DNA from 4 places in the Mesorhizobium sp. B2-3-5 genome. Region 3 is predicted to be linked to each of the others. Evidence: predicted binding sites of a transcription regulator. Region 3 holds the regulator's gene; each other region holds the start of a gene.

Region 1 (3,075 bases), on a different contig from region 3:
ATATCGAAACTCTTTTCGGCCCCCTTATGCACGCCGCCGATGCCGCCGGTGGCGAACACTTTTATCCCCACCATGTGCGCAGCGATCATGGTCGCGGCGACCGTGGTGCCGCCCGTGCGCCCTTGCGCGACGGCAAAACCGAGGTCGGCGCGCGACAGCTTCATCGCATCGCCGGTCATGGCCAGCGATTCGCGCTCGCCGTCGGAAAGACCGATCTTAATGCGGCCGCCAACCACGGCGATCGTGGCGGGCACGGCACCGCCATCGCTGATGATCTTTTCGACATTGGCCGCCATGGCGCCATTGTCGGGGTAGGGCATGCCATGGGTGATGATGGTGCTCTCCAGCGCCACCACCGGGCGCCCGGCGGCCAGGGCTTGCGCCACGGGAGCATGGACATCGATGAAGGGGTGGGCGGTCTCTGGGGTCATCTCGAATCTCCAATCGCGGCGCATCCACCAGGACGCGTAATCATCACTGCGGCGCTATGAATTTGCCGGTCTCATGCCACTTCCCGCGCATCCGGCACAAGGGCCAGTGCTTCCGCGAAGCTTGCCGCGGTGAATTCGGGCACGGCGTTGGCGCTTTCGATGGCCAGCGTCGCCGCCGCAATGCCTTCGCGCAGGGCCTTGCGCAAGGGCAGACCGCGCAGCAGCGCCGCGACCGTCGCGCCCGCCAGCGCGTCGCCGGCGCCGGTGACATCGGCGACTTTCCTCGGGGCAGGCGGCAGGATCGAAAAAGCGCCTGTTTCATCAAAGCCCAGCACCGGCGCGCTGCCTGCCGTGACCACGCCGCTGGCAAGCCCGCTGCATCGCAACCCGTCGATCATTTCCCGCTCGGCGGCATTTGCATTGACGCCAGCCAGCACGACGGCCTCTCGCCGGTTCATGAAGAGCTGCGCCAGTTCGCCAAGCACCGGTATCAGCCGCGTCACCTTGGCCGGCGAAATGGCAATGGCGAAAACCGGCTTGCCGGCGGCGAGCGAGACCAGCCGCACCAGAGCCGACGCCGGCAGATTGGCATCGCACAGGATGGCATCGGCATCGGCGACCACCTCCCGCACCTTGGAGCGCCTGATTTGCTTGGGAAACGCCAGGTCATAGAGCGCCATGTCGGCAAAGCCGACGATCAGCTCACCCTCGCGGTCGATCAGCGCCGTGTAACTCGGCGTGGTGCGGTCGAGGAACACTGCCGACAGGTCTGTAATGCCTGCTTCTCCTATAGCACGTAAAACGGTATCGCCCGCGGCATCGCCGCCACGCACGGACAGCAGCGAAGCCGAGACACCACGGCGCACCGTGCTGCGCAGCGCGTTGAAGACGCCGCCACCGACGTCCTCGCGCATTGTGCCGGGATTGGACGCCGCCGGCACATACGGGCCGGCCACCTGGCCACGGCGATCGATATGGGCGCCGCCCACGGCCAATATCTTTGCGGATTTCACCATGGCGGCGATATGACCTTTGTTGTTGGCGCCGCACAAGCGCTACACTGCGCGACAGAGCTTCGCATGCAAGGCAGCGATTCGACGGATCGATACAATCAAGCCATCTGGCCCAACGCGGAGGACATTTCTGCCTCGGTCTGCGAGACAAAAAAAGAACAGATCAGGATATCTCTTACTTTTCAGTTGGTTGTCTCCCCTTGCCAAATGAGAACAAAAAAGGTACAAAATGACAGGGATTGCGGATTGTCCGGCCTTCATTGACGACCAAGGGGTGATGTATCATGGCTCAGAATACTTTGCGGCTTGTAGAGGATAAGGCAGTGGACAAATCAAAGGCTCTGGATGCGGCGCTGTCGCAAATCGAGCGGGCGTTCGGCAAGGGCTCGATCATGCGGCTCGGCGCCAACGAGCAGGTCGTCGAGATCGAAACGGTGCCGACCGGCTCGCTTGGCCTCGACATCGCGCTTGGCGTTGGTGGCCTGCCGCGCGGCCGCATCATCGAGATCTACGGGCCGGAAAGCTCGGGCAAGACGACGTTGGCGCTGCACACCGTGGCTGAAGCCCAGAAAAAGGGCGGCATCTGCGCTTTCGTCGATGCCGAGCATGCGCTCGATCCGGTCTATGCCCGCAAGCTCGGCGTCGATCTTGAAAACCTCCTGATTTCGCAGCCCGACACCGGCGAGCAGGCGCTGGAGATCTGCGACACGCTGGTGCGCTCCGGCGCCATCGACGTGCTGGTGGTCGATTCGGTGGCGGCGCTGACGCCGCGTGCCGAAATCGAAGGCGAGATGGGCGATTCGCTGCCCGGCCTGCAGGCCCGGCTGATGAGCCAGGCGCTGCGCAAGCTGACCGCTTCGATCTCGCGTTCCAACACCATGGTCATCTTCATCAATCAGATCCGTATGAAGATCGGCGTCATGTTCGGTTCGCCCGAAACCACCACGGGCGGCAACGCCTTGAAATTCTATGCATCGGTGCGCCTCGACATCCGCCGCATCGGCTCGGTCAAGGACCGCGACGAGGTCGTCGGCAATCAGACCCGCGTCAAGGTGGTCAAGAACAAGCTGGCGCCGCCCTTCAAGGTGGTCGAGTTCGACATCATGTACGGCGAGGGCGTGTCCAAGACCGGCGAACTGGTCGATCTTGGCGTCAAGGCCGGCGTGGTCGAAAAGTCGGGTGCCTGGTTCTCCTACAATTCGCAGCGCCTCGGCCAGGGCCGCGAGAATGCAAAACTGTTCCTGCGCGACAATCCCGACACCGCGCGCGAGATCGAACTGGCGCTCAGGCAGAACGCCGGATTGATCGCCGAGAAATTCCTTGAAAATGGTGGCTCTGAAGGTGGGGACGATGGTTTTGAGGACGAAGCCGGCGCGATGTAGGGCGATGGCCAGAGTTCGGCCATGAATTCAGCCTTTCACCTGATGCTTAAGTAACCGAGTTCTTTAGTACCGCGTTCCAAACCGCCGGCCTTCGCGCCGGCGGTTTCGTTTTGGCGAGCCCGCCAAGCTCCTGGATTGGCCAATTCCGTGTTTCTGGACAGGGTCGGGCGTGCCCGCTAAAAGGCCAAGTCTATTTTCTAAGAAGCAGAGACCAGTTTCCGCCGGCTGTGCCGGCGGTTTTCGCGAAAA
Region 2 (3,075 bases), on a different contig from region 3:
CCGACACAACCGGCCTGGTCGTGGTGGCTCCGACCTCGCCGGAGCCGGTGCTGCTGGGCTCGGCGATGCTCGGAGCCGTCGCTGCCGGAGCCTATGAGGATCTGGTGACGGCCATGGCCGTCATGTCGGAACTCGGCGAAGTCTATCATCCCAACGCGCCGCTGGCCGGCTGGCACGCCAAGCGGTTCGCGGCGTTTGAGCTGCTGCAGCAGACGGGCAGGGCGATCAGAGGCTGAGACGGGTGCGCAATCCGTTCACAGTTCCTTTTCCGCCAGTTCCCTGAATTCGTCGGGCACCGAGCGCGCCGCTTCCAACGCCACCGTGCCGTAGCCGACCGCCTGTTTGCCGAAGCGCTCGCGGATCTTGTCGATGGCGCGGTCGGCGCCGAAGCGCGCCAGGCCTTTTTCGGTGCCGGGCCGGCGCTTTTCGTCGGCAAGCCCGAGCGGCAGGTCGAGCTGCAGCTCGGCACTTTCCTCCAGATGCGAGACCGAGATTGCCAGCAGCGAGATCGTCTTCTCGCGGGGGTGATCGGCCAGCACGCCGCGCACCAGATCGCCGGCGATTTCGGCCAGCATGGTGGTCGCCGAGATCGGCTGGTCGAGGGTGATCGAGCGCGTCACGGCGCGGAGGTCGGCAAAGCGCACGCGCACCGTCACCGTGCGGCCGGGCCGCGCCTTGGCGCGCAACCGGCTGGCGACGCGGTCGGCCAGATGCAGCAGCGTGGGCACGATCACCCGCGCCACGGCCGGCTTCTGGCCAAGCGCCGATTGCGCGCCGGCCGAATGCGCGCGGCGCTTCGTCTCCAGCTTCCTCGGGTCGCGGTTCCAAGACAGGGCGGCGAGCTTTTCGCCGGCGGCGGGGCCGAGCAGCCGCATCAGCGCGCCGCTATGCGTCCTGGCCAGCTGGCCGATGGTCTCGACGCCGATTTCGGCCAGCCGCGCCCTGGTCGCCGGGCCGACGCCCCACATCAGCGAGACCGGCAAATCGTGCAGGAAGGCAAGCTCGGTGCCGGGATCGACCACCACCAGCCCGTCGGGCTTGGCGACCTGCGAGGCGATCTTGGCCAGATGCTTGGTGCGGGCCACGCCGATCGAGATCGGCAGGCCGAGTTCGGCCCGCACGCGGCGGCGGATGGTTTCGGCGATCTCTCGCGGCTGCCCGAACAGATGCGTGCAACCGGCGACATCGGCGAAGGCTTCGTCGATGGAGACGCGTTCCACCACTGGCGTGAAATCGTCGAGCACCTTGATCGCCGCGTCGCCCAGCCGCTGATAGTGGCTGAAATTGCCGCCGACGAAGATCAGCTGCGGGCAAAGCTCGCGCGCCTTGCGCCCCGGCATGCCGCCACGCACGCCGAAGGCGCGCGCCTCATAGGAGGCGGCCAGCACCACGCCGCCGCCGACCGCGATCGGCTTGCCGCGCAGCGACGGGTCTAGCAGCTGCTCGACCGAGGCATAGAAGGCATCGAGATCGGCATGCAGGATGGTGGCTGTCGTTTCCATCCCGACCGCTCATCCGCAGTTGCTGATAGATGCGAACGAATGAAGAACAAAAAGGGATCATTGTCAAGCAAGGAACGGGTTTGTTGAAAGCATCCCGCGGATTGGCGACATCGGCGATGAGCGTGGCCCTCTCCCCGTCACTCTACCGGAGAGGATGCCGGCAGGCAGGCGAGGGGCGGCTCTGACTTCGAAAGGAAAGCTGCTTAGCCTGAACCTGGAAGAGAGCCGCCGCCTAACCAATATGCCCAGCCCGCAACGCCGTCTTGATCGTTTCCAGAGACGGCTTGCCGCCGGCGGCAAGCTCTCTCGGCTCACTTGACGAGCGTGATTAGGCGGCCCGCATACATTTCGCGATTTCCGAGCGCCGCCGCGCAATCCGACTGCACGGCCGAATTTCCTGTCATCTGCACGGTATCGCCGACGAGCCGGATGCAATCGCCCTGGGAATTCATATCCGAGTTGCCCGCGTAGAATATCGGCGCGTCCGGCGCGTAGATGAAGCCGCTGATCACCGAGCCGGCCCCGCCGTTCAGTGTCAGCGGCGATGTATTGCCGCGATCCTGGAATATGGTGATGCCGGCATAGGTGCCGCTGGTGGGAGGCGAGAGGGTCACCTGTTCGTTTGCGTTGATGTAGATCTGCGCGCCTTCCATCAGGAATATCGTCACGCCCTGGCCGGCGAGGCTGCCATTTCCGCCGGGCTTTATGGTGACCCCACGCAGTATGTAGACGCCGGGGTTGAGCGTGATGTTTCCCGACCATGTCTTGTCGCAATAGGTGCCGGGCGAAAGGGTGATGGATTTGCCGTTGGGTGCCGTCTGGCAAAGCGTGTAGGGGGGAGGGGTGACGTTAGCCAGCGGGTCAAACGACGCATACTGACGTTCGAGCGGATTGCCGCAACTCAAGCTGGCGTTGGGCGGCAAGAGGCCGGAAGTGCCGCCAACGGTCGAAACGCAGCTGGCGCTCACCAGCGCAGATCCGCCTCTGTTGACGGAATCGGCCGCGTCCGAGTTGGCGGCGATCACGCAGTGGTTCATCGCGACGTCGGTCGAGCCTTGCAGGTTGACCGCGGCGGATGCGTGAGGATCGAGCGCAAGTACGCAGGCCTGCGCACCGGGCACGATCTTGACCAGGGTGGAGCGCGAGGCTTGCCAGTTAGGCAGGGCGCTGATGAAGCTCGGGCGGCTGATGCTGGATGAAAGCGAAATGTAGTAGGCGCTGGGGTTACCGCTGGCTGCTGCCGTGAGGGCAGCGACGCTTCCCGAATATTCCTGCTGGTCGGCGGCGCGCATATTGGCCGTGAAGAAGTTCTGGCCGAGTTGCTGTATGTCGCCAGCCGCCATGCCGGCATAATACTTTGTCCCGATGGCGAGCCCCGCCGCGTCCAGCGAGTTCTGCAAGTGGTCGGCGTCGTCGCTCGTGCCCACCAGATCGATCGCGCCGGCCACGCCAAGCATCAGCGGCAGCATCGCGATCACCGTGGTCAGCGCGAAATTGCCGCGCTCCGAAGCCCAGAAGTCTTTCAACACGACAGCGCCCCTCGTCAGATTAGTACCAGGTACTACAGCAGGGG
Region 3 (3,075 bases):
CTTCATCATGCTGGCGGTGATGCTGATCGCGGTTCTGTTCGATCGCGCGGCCCTGACCATGCGCAACCTGGCGATCTCGGCGATCGCTGTCATCCTGGTCTCGCCGCATGAAGTGGTCGGACCGAGCTTCCAGATGTCGTTCGCCGCGACCGCCGCCCTGGTTGGCGCCTATGCCGGTTGGGCGGATTATCGTGCGCGAAAAACGAGGCCGCCGTCGCCGAAGCTATCCCTGCCAGGGCTTCTGACACAAAAATTCCTGCTGACGACGGGTGGATTGGCTATGACCTCCATCATCGCCGGCAGCGCTACGACGCTGTTTGCCATTTGGCATTTCCAGCGTGTATCGCCGCTCAGCCTGTTCGTCAATCTGGCCGTCATGCCGATCGTATCGGTCGTGATGTTCCTGGCCGTCGCCAGCGCGTTGCTGATGCCGTTCGGCTTGGATGCGCCGTCCCTTTACCTGATGGGCAAGGCCCTGACGGCAATGATCGCAATATCTGCGTGGATATCGGAACGCTCTCCGGTAGATGCGGTCGGACTGATTTCGCAGCAGTCCGTGCTGCTGGTGACGGTCGCCCTGGTTATCGCGACGATGGCGACGACATGGCTGCGGCTCGCCGCACTCCCGTTCGCGCTTGCCGGCCTGTTGACGGTGTCGCATACGCGCACACCGGATGTGCTGATCTCGGAAGACGCGCGGCTGGTCGCGGTGCCGATCGGCGGTGGCGAACTCGCCGTCAGTCGGGCACGCCCGAACGAATTCACCGTCGACAACTGGAAACGCGCATTGGTATCCGAAAGCATCGTCGTGCCGGAGGTGTTCAACAAGACTGATGGGCAGTTCACCATTGCCGATGCCGTAAATCTGCCGCCGGGAGCACCGTTCTACTGCACCGACGGCGTCTGTCTCGCCAGGCACCCGTCCGGAGCGATCGTCGCGCATGTCGAAGACCGCAAAAACACCTGGAAGGCCTGCGGTTTCGCCGACGTGATCGTCGTCAACGACGCGACTGGCTATGACGCCTGCCATAACCCGCTGGTTCTCGTCGTCACCAAACGGCAACTCGCTCGCAACGGAAGTGCCGCGGTCTTCTTCGACCGCCAATCGGCGATCGGCCCGCCAACCGTCAACTTCGCCGTCGACAGGCCATACCGGCCCTGGCATGAACAGCGCAAATTCTCGCGCGAGGCGAGGGGGCTGCCGCCCTATAAAAAGCCTGACAATGCAAGCGCACCAATCCCTGCTCAGTAGCGCCTGATCAGCCCGACGAGCTTGCCTTGCACCTTGACCCTGTCCGGTCCGAAAATGCGGGTCTCGTAGGCCGGGTTGGCGGCTTCAAGGGCAATCGAAGCTCCCTTGCGGCGGAACCGTTTCAGGGTCGCTTCCTCTTCGTCGACCAGCGCCACGACGATCTCGCCCGGGCTCGCTGTATCGGCGTTGCGGATGATGACCGTGTCGCCATCGAAGATACCGGCCTCGATCATCGAGTCCCCCTTGACCTCCAGCGCATAGTGCTCGCCGCCCATGATCATGTCAGGCGGCACCGAGATCGAATGCGTCTGGTGCTGGATGGCATCGATCGGCACACCGGCGGCGATACGGCCCATCACCGGGATCGAGACCGCGGGAATCGCATCGTCGTCATTGCCGGCCGCGGGCAAGCGCGACGATGCCGGCTTGATCTGACGACCAAGGTTGCCCTGACCGAGGCTGCCCTGGATGACACTTGGCGAAAATTTCTTTGCGGCATTGAGGCCCGGCGCGATCGAATCCGGCAGCCTGAGCACTTCCAGTGCGCGCGCCCTGTTGGGCAGTCGGCGAATAAAGCCACGTTCCTCCAGCGCCGTGATCAGGCGGTGGATCCCCGACTTGGAGGCAAGATCAAGAGCCTCTTTCATCTCGTCGAAGGAGGGCGGGATGCCGCTTTCCTTGAGCCGTTCATGAATGAACATCAGCAGTTCATGTTGCTTGCGCGTCAGCATGGCGGCCCCCAAGGCATTGAACGAAGGGTCTGAATCGGAATCGAAAAACAAACCCAGAACAAACCCTATCTGTTCCAGTTGTGTTCCGCAACCGTTTAAAGTTTAGTGAATTTGTTAAGGGGTTCGAAATTTTTGCCGCCGGCAACAAACGGCAACCGACGATTTCCGCCGCCGACACACGCATTGAAATCGTTTTGGTTAATGGCCTGTGGCCCATCCCTTGTTGAGGTTTGGCTTCAGTCGTCTGAAAGGCGCACGGGGCGGATTTATGGAGTCGCCCAGTGTCATTCCAGCGGAACGAAACGAAACCAAAACGCCAACGTTCGCCAGCTCGCTTGGCGGATAGATCCATGCGTAAGCGTCGGGCGGCGCGGAAGCGCCGAAATCATCCGGAAACCGCTTTCAGGCTGCCGGCGCGTGCGGTGTAGTTGTTGGCGCCGCTATCTTCGCTGTGAACATAGACGTGCAGCGTGTAGCCGATATGCGCCGTCATCAATGCCTTTGCCCGCTCGACATCGCGATCGAGCGCCGCCTCCATGATCGCGGTGTGATGCTCGATCGCGATCGCCTCGCGCAGGGCGTCCATGGCCTCTCCATAGCCATGCTTGAGGCCGGCCGCCGCCCGCAATGTCGGCGCCAGGCCGAGAAAACGATGATGCCGCCGCAGCTGATCCGCGATCGTCGAACGGAATCGCGACAGCCAGTTGGACGTCGCAGCACTCAGCAGCGCCGCGTGAAACGCCTCGTGGCTCTCGTCCCACTGGTCGACGGCCGCGTCCGAGGGGTCGTCAACCGCGGTCTTGCAGCGCGAGAGCCGGTAATGCGCGGTGACAACGGCATCTTCCCATTGCCGGTCGCCTTTCTCCATCGATTCCACGAACAGGGGTATTTCGACGACCATTCTTGCCCGCGCCAGATCCTCGAGTTCGGCGCGCGACACGGGGGCGACGGCAAAGCCGCGATTGCTGATGGCGGTGACAAGGCGCTCGGCTTCAAGCCGAGACAATGCTTCACGCAGCGGCGTCCAGCCGACGCCATATGTGCCGCGCAGCGCACTCAGCTTGAGCGGCGCACCGGGCATGAGGCGCGTCG
Region 4 (3,075 bases), on a different contig from region 3:
CCCATCGCAAGGCAGTCCCGGCGGCACATCGCGACCGTCGGCGAGCGCGAGCTTGGGTTTTACCGGCAGGCCGACCAGCGCGCGGCGCATTGCTTCCAGGCTGGCCTTGAGGATGTTGCTGTTGTCGATGCCCTCGGCGCTGATCGACGCCATCGAAACCCCAAGCGCGGAGCCGATGATGCGCAGGAAAAGCGCCTCGCGCTGCAAATGGCTGAGCCGTTTGGAATCGTCCAGGCCTTCCGGGATATTGGCGGGGTCGAGCACCACCGCGGCGGCGACGACAGGCCCGGCCAGCGGACCGCGGCCGGCCTCATCCATCCCCGCGACCGGCCACAGCCCGTCGGCCATCGCCTTCGTCTCGAAGGAGAAATCGGGTTTCTCGACGATTTCGAAGAGAAGCGGAGAATCGGAACGCGCGCGAGCCATGTTGCGGCGAGGTTCGCATTGGCTCCGATTCTCCGCAAGTCCCTCCGGGTCGGGTGGGGCGCCGGACCGGGAGGGCACCGTCTGCAGGCCGGGGCAGGCCGGACGGGATTTTTTGCTTGGCAGCAATGAAACTGCCGCAGCGCTTTGGTGTCTTCAGAGCAGCATCAACTGCTCCTGGTCCTTTCCGGCCGCGACGAATTGGTCGGTCCGCAGGGTGCGCCGCTCGGCGTTGAGACCGAGTCGTTTGGCGGTGATCTCGAAGCGGCGGCCGATCTGCCAAGCATAGGGTCCGGCGCCCTTCATGCGCTTGCCCCATTCCGAATCGTAGTCCTTGCCGTCGCGCATCGAGCGGATCAGCGACATCACGTGGCGATAGCGGTCGGGATAGTGGCGCAGCAGCCAGTCCTTGAAGATCGGGCTGACTTCCAGCGGCAGGCGCAGCACGACATAGCCCGCCTCGCGCGCGCCGGCGGCACGGGCCGAATCGAGGATCCGTTCCATTTCCTGGTCGGTAAGGCCGGGGATGATCGGCGCCACCATCACCGAAGTTGGAACGCCGGCATCCGAAAGCTGCCTGATCGCTTCTAGCCGCTTGGTCGGCGTCGACGCCCGCGGCTCCATCGTCCTGGCCAGCATGCGATCCATTGTCGTCACCGACAGCGCCACCTTGGCGAGCCCACGTTCGGCCATGCGCGACAGGATGTCGATGTCTCGCGTCACCAGAGCGGATTTGGTGACGATGCCGACCGGATGGCCGCGCGCTTCCAGCACTTCGAGGATCTCGCGCATGATCCGGTACTGCTTCTCGATCGGCTGGTAGGGGTCGGTGTTGGTGCCGATGGCGATGGTGCGCGGCTGGTAGCCATCCTTAGACAGTTCCTTGTCGAGCAGTCGCGCCGCATCCGGCTTGGCGAACAGCTTGGATTCGAAATCCAGGCCAGGCGACAGGCCCATGAACGCGTGTGTCGGCCGCGCGAAGCAATAGACGCAGCCATGCTCGCAGCCGCGATAAGGGTTGATCGACCGGTCAAAGGAGATATCGGGCGATTCATTGCGGGTGATGATGGTGCGCGGCTTTTCCACCTGCACCTCGGTCTTGAATGGAGGCAGTTCTTCCAGCGAACTCCAGCCATCATCGAAAACATGCCGGCTGACAGGTTCGAACCGGCCGGACGGATTGATGCCCGCCGACCGGCCGCGGTTGCGGTCCGGACGGATGCGCATGCCGCTCTGCTCGATCATCGCATTGGCCATCTCGGCTCTTCCTGCTCCGAAGGCGGCAATGTCTGCACGCATGATCGGTTCCATCTTTGCCCGCTCCCAAGGACTGTCCATGTTGTGTCGAATCGCTCTGCTCATGAAATTATTCCTATTTCGCCGACGAGAACAAAGCAAGAACTTTCTATATTGCGCTGCAAAACTGGCACTCTGCGCGGCTTTCCGCTATTCGGCTGACATGCTCAGTGTTCTCATCGAAACCCGCAATGACGAGGAGGCTCTTGCCCGCACGCTCGGCTCGCTGATTGGCGGGGCGGTCGAGGGCCTGGTGCGCGAGGTCGTCGTCTGCGACACCGGTTCCACCGACCAGACGCATTATGTCGCCGAGCACGCCGGTTGCCAGTATGTGGCGAGCGGCGGTATCGCCGCCGGTATCCGGCAGGCCAAGGGCGACTGGCTGCTACTGCTGGAGCCGGGCGCTCGGCTGGTGGAGGGCTGGATCGAGGCGATCATCGCCCACACGGCCAGGCAAACCATGGCGGCGCGATTCTCACGCGCGCGGGGTAGCCGCGCGCCGTTCCTGGCCCGCGTCTTTTCGGGAAACCGGGCGCTCGCCGAAGGGCTGGTGATCAGCAAGCGTCAGGCCGCGTCCCTGTCGAAGAACGCCGGCAGCGCCGAGGCTCTGGCGCGCGGCCTGGCGACAAAGAAACTCGACGCCGAGATATGGGTCGCCCCGGTGAAGCAGGAACACCGCTCTCCGAAGTGATTTTTTGCAACGGCTGTTTCGTTGCGCATTGCAGAAAATGTGACGCGGATTAGCGGAGGCGCCGGTGCCGTTCCGTTTTGGAAATGGCGCTTGGAAAGCCATTCAGCCTTTGGTTCTTACGGAGCGGCTTTTCCGCGCCGCAGATGCTCGTCCAGGCGCGGCATGATCTCGACGAAGTTGCAGGGCATGTGCCGGTAGTCGAGTTGCGCCTTGAGGATGCCGTCCCAGGCGTCCTTGCAGGCGCCGGGCGAGCCCGGCAGCACGAAGACGAAGGTGGCGTTGACCACGCCGCCGGTTGCCCGGCTCTGGATCGTCGAGGTGCCGATCTTGTCGTAGGAGATGCGGTGGAACACTTCCGAAAAGCCGTCCATGCGTTTTTCGAAGATCGGCTCCAGCGCCTCCGGCGTCACGTCGCGCCCGGTGAAGCCGGTGCCGCCGGTGGTGATGACAACGTCGATCCCTGTGTCCTTCGACCAGCCAAGCACCTTGTCACGGATTTTGTCACGGTCGTCGGTGACGATATCGCGGGCGGCCAGGATGTGGCCGGCCTCGGTGATGCGGTCTGCCAGCGTCTGGCCGGATTTGTCGTCGGCGAGGCCGCGCGTGTCCGAAACGGTCAGCACCGCAATGCGCACCGGGATGAACGAACGGCTCTCGTCAGTCGT

What was found. Region 3 encodes LexA, which represses DNA repair genes until DNA is damaged. Its sites were predicted from a motif close to TGTTCNNNNTGTGTTCNG; they were not measured.
Region 1: a site for LexA is predicted at 1,654-1,671, ahead of recA (recombinase RecA). Genes of this name have one in related genera too.
Region 2: a site for LexA is predicted at 1,545-1,562, ahead of dinB (DNA polymerase IV). Genes of this name have one in related genera too.
Region 4: a site for LexA is predicted at 1,809-1,826, ahead of FJ958_RS11575 (PA0069 family radical SAM protein). Genes of this name have one in related genera too.

The regions. Positions count from the first base shown of each region.
Region 1 covers NZ_VFVX01000001.1:446,459-449,533, forward strand. The annotation lists gene FJ958_RS02275 (pseudouridine-5'-phosphate glycosidase) at 1-431, opposite strand, end outside; gene FJ958_RS02280 (carbohydrate kinase family protein) at 503-1,447, opposite strand; gene recA (recombinase RecA) at 1,729-2,826, shown strand.
Region 2 covers NZ_VFVX01000005.1:165,727-168,801, forward strand. The annotation lists gene FJ958_RS08610 (FGGY-family carbohydrate kinase) at 1-236, shown strand, start outside; gene dinB (DNA polymerase IV) at 255-1,502, opposite strand; gene FJ958_RS08620 (pilus assembly protein TadG-related protein) at 1,814-3,031, opposite strand.
Region 3 covers NZ_VFVX01000002.1:204,151-207,225, reverse strand. The annotation lists gene FJ958_RS03825 (ComEC/Rec2 family competence protein) at 1-1,252, shown strand, start outside; gene lexA (transcriptional repressor LexA) at 1,246-1,983, opposite strand; gene FJ958_RS03815 (GntR family transcriptional regulator) at 2,369-3,075, opposite strand, start outside.
Region 4 covers NZ_VFVX01000007.1:217,420-220,494, reverse strand. The annotation lists gene FJ958_RS11580 (ribonuclease HII) at 1-426, opposite strand, end outside; gene FJ958_RS11575 (PA0069 family radical SAM protein) at 580-1,734, opposite strand; gene FJ958_RS11570 (glycosyltransferase) at 1,883-2,410, shown strand; gene moaB (molybdenum cofactor biosynthesis protein B) at 2,527-3,075, opposite strand, start outside.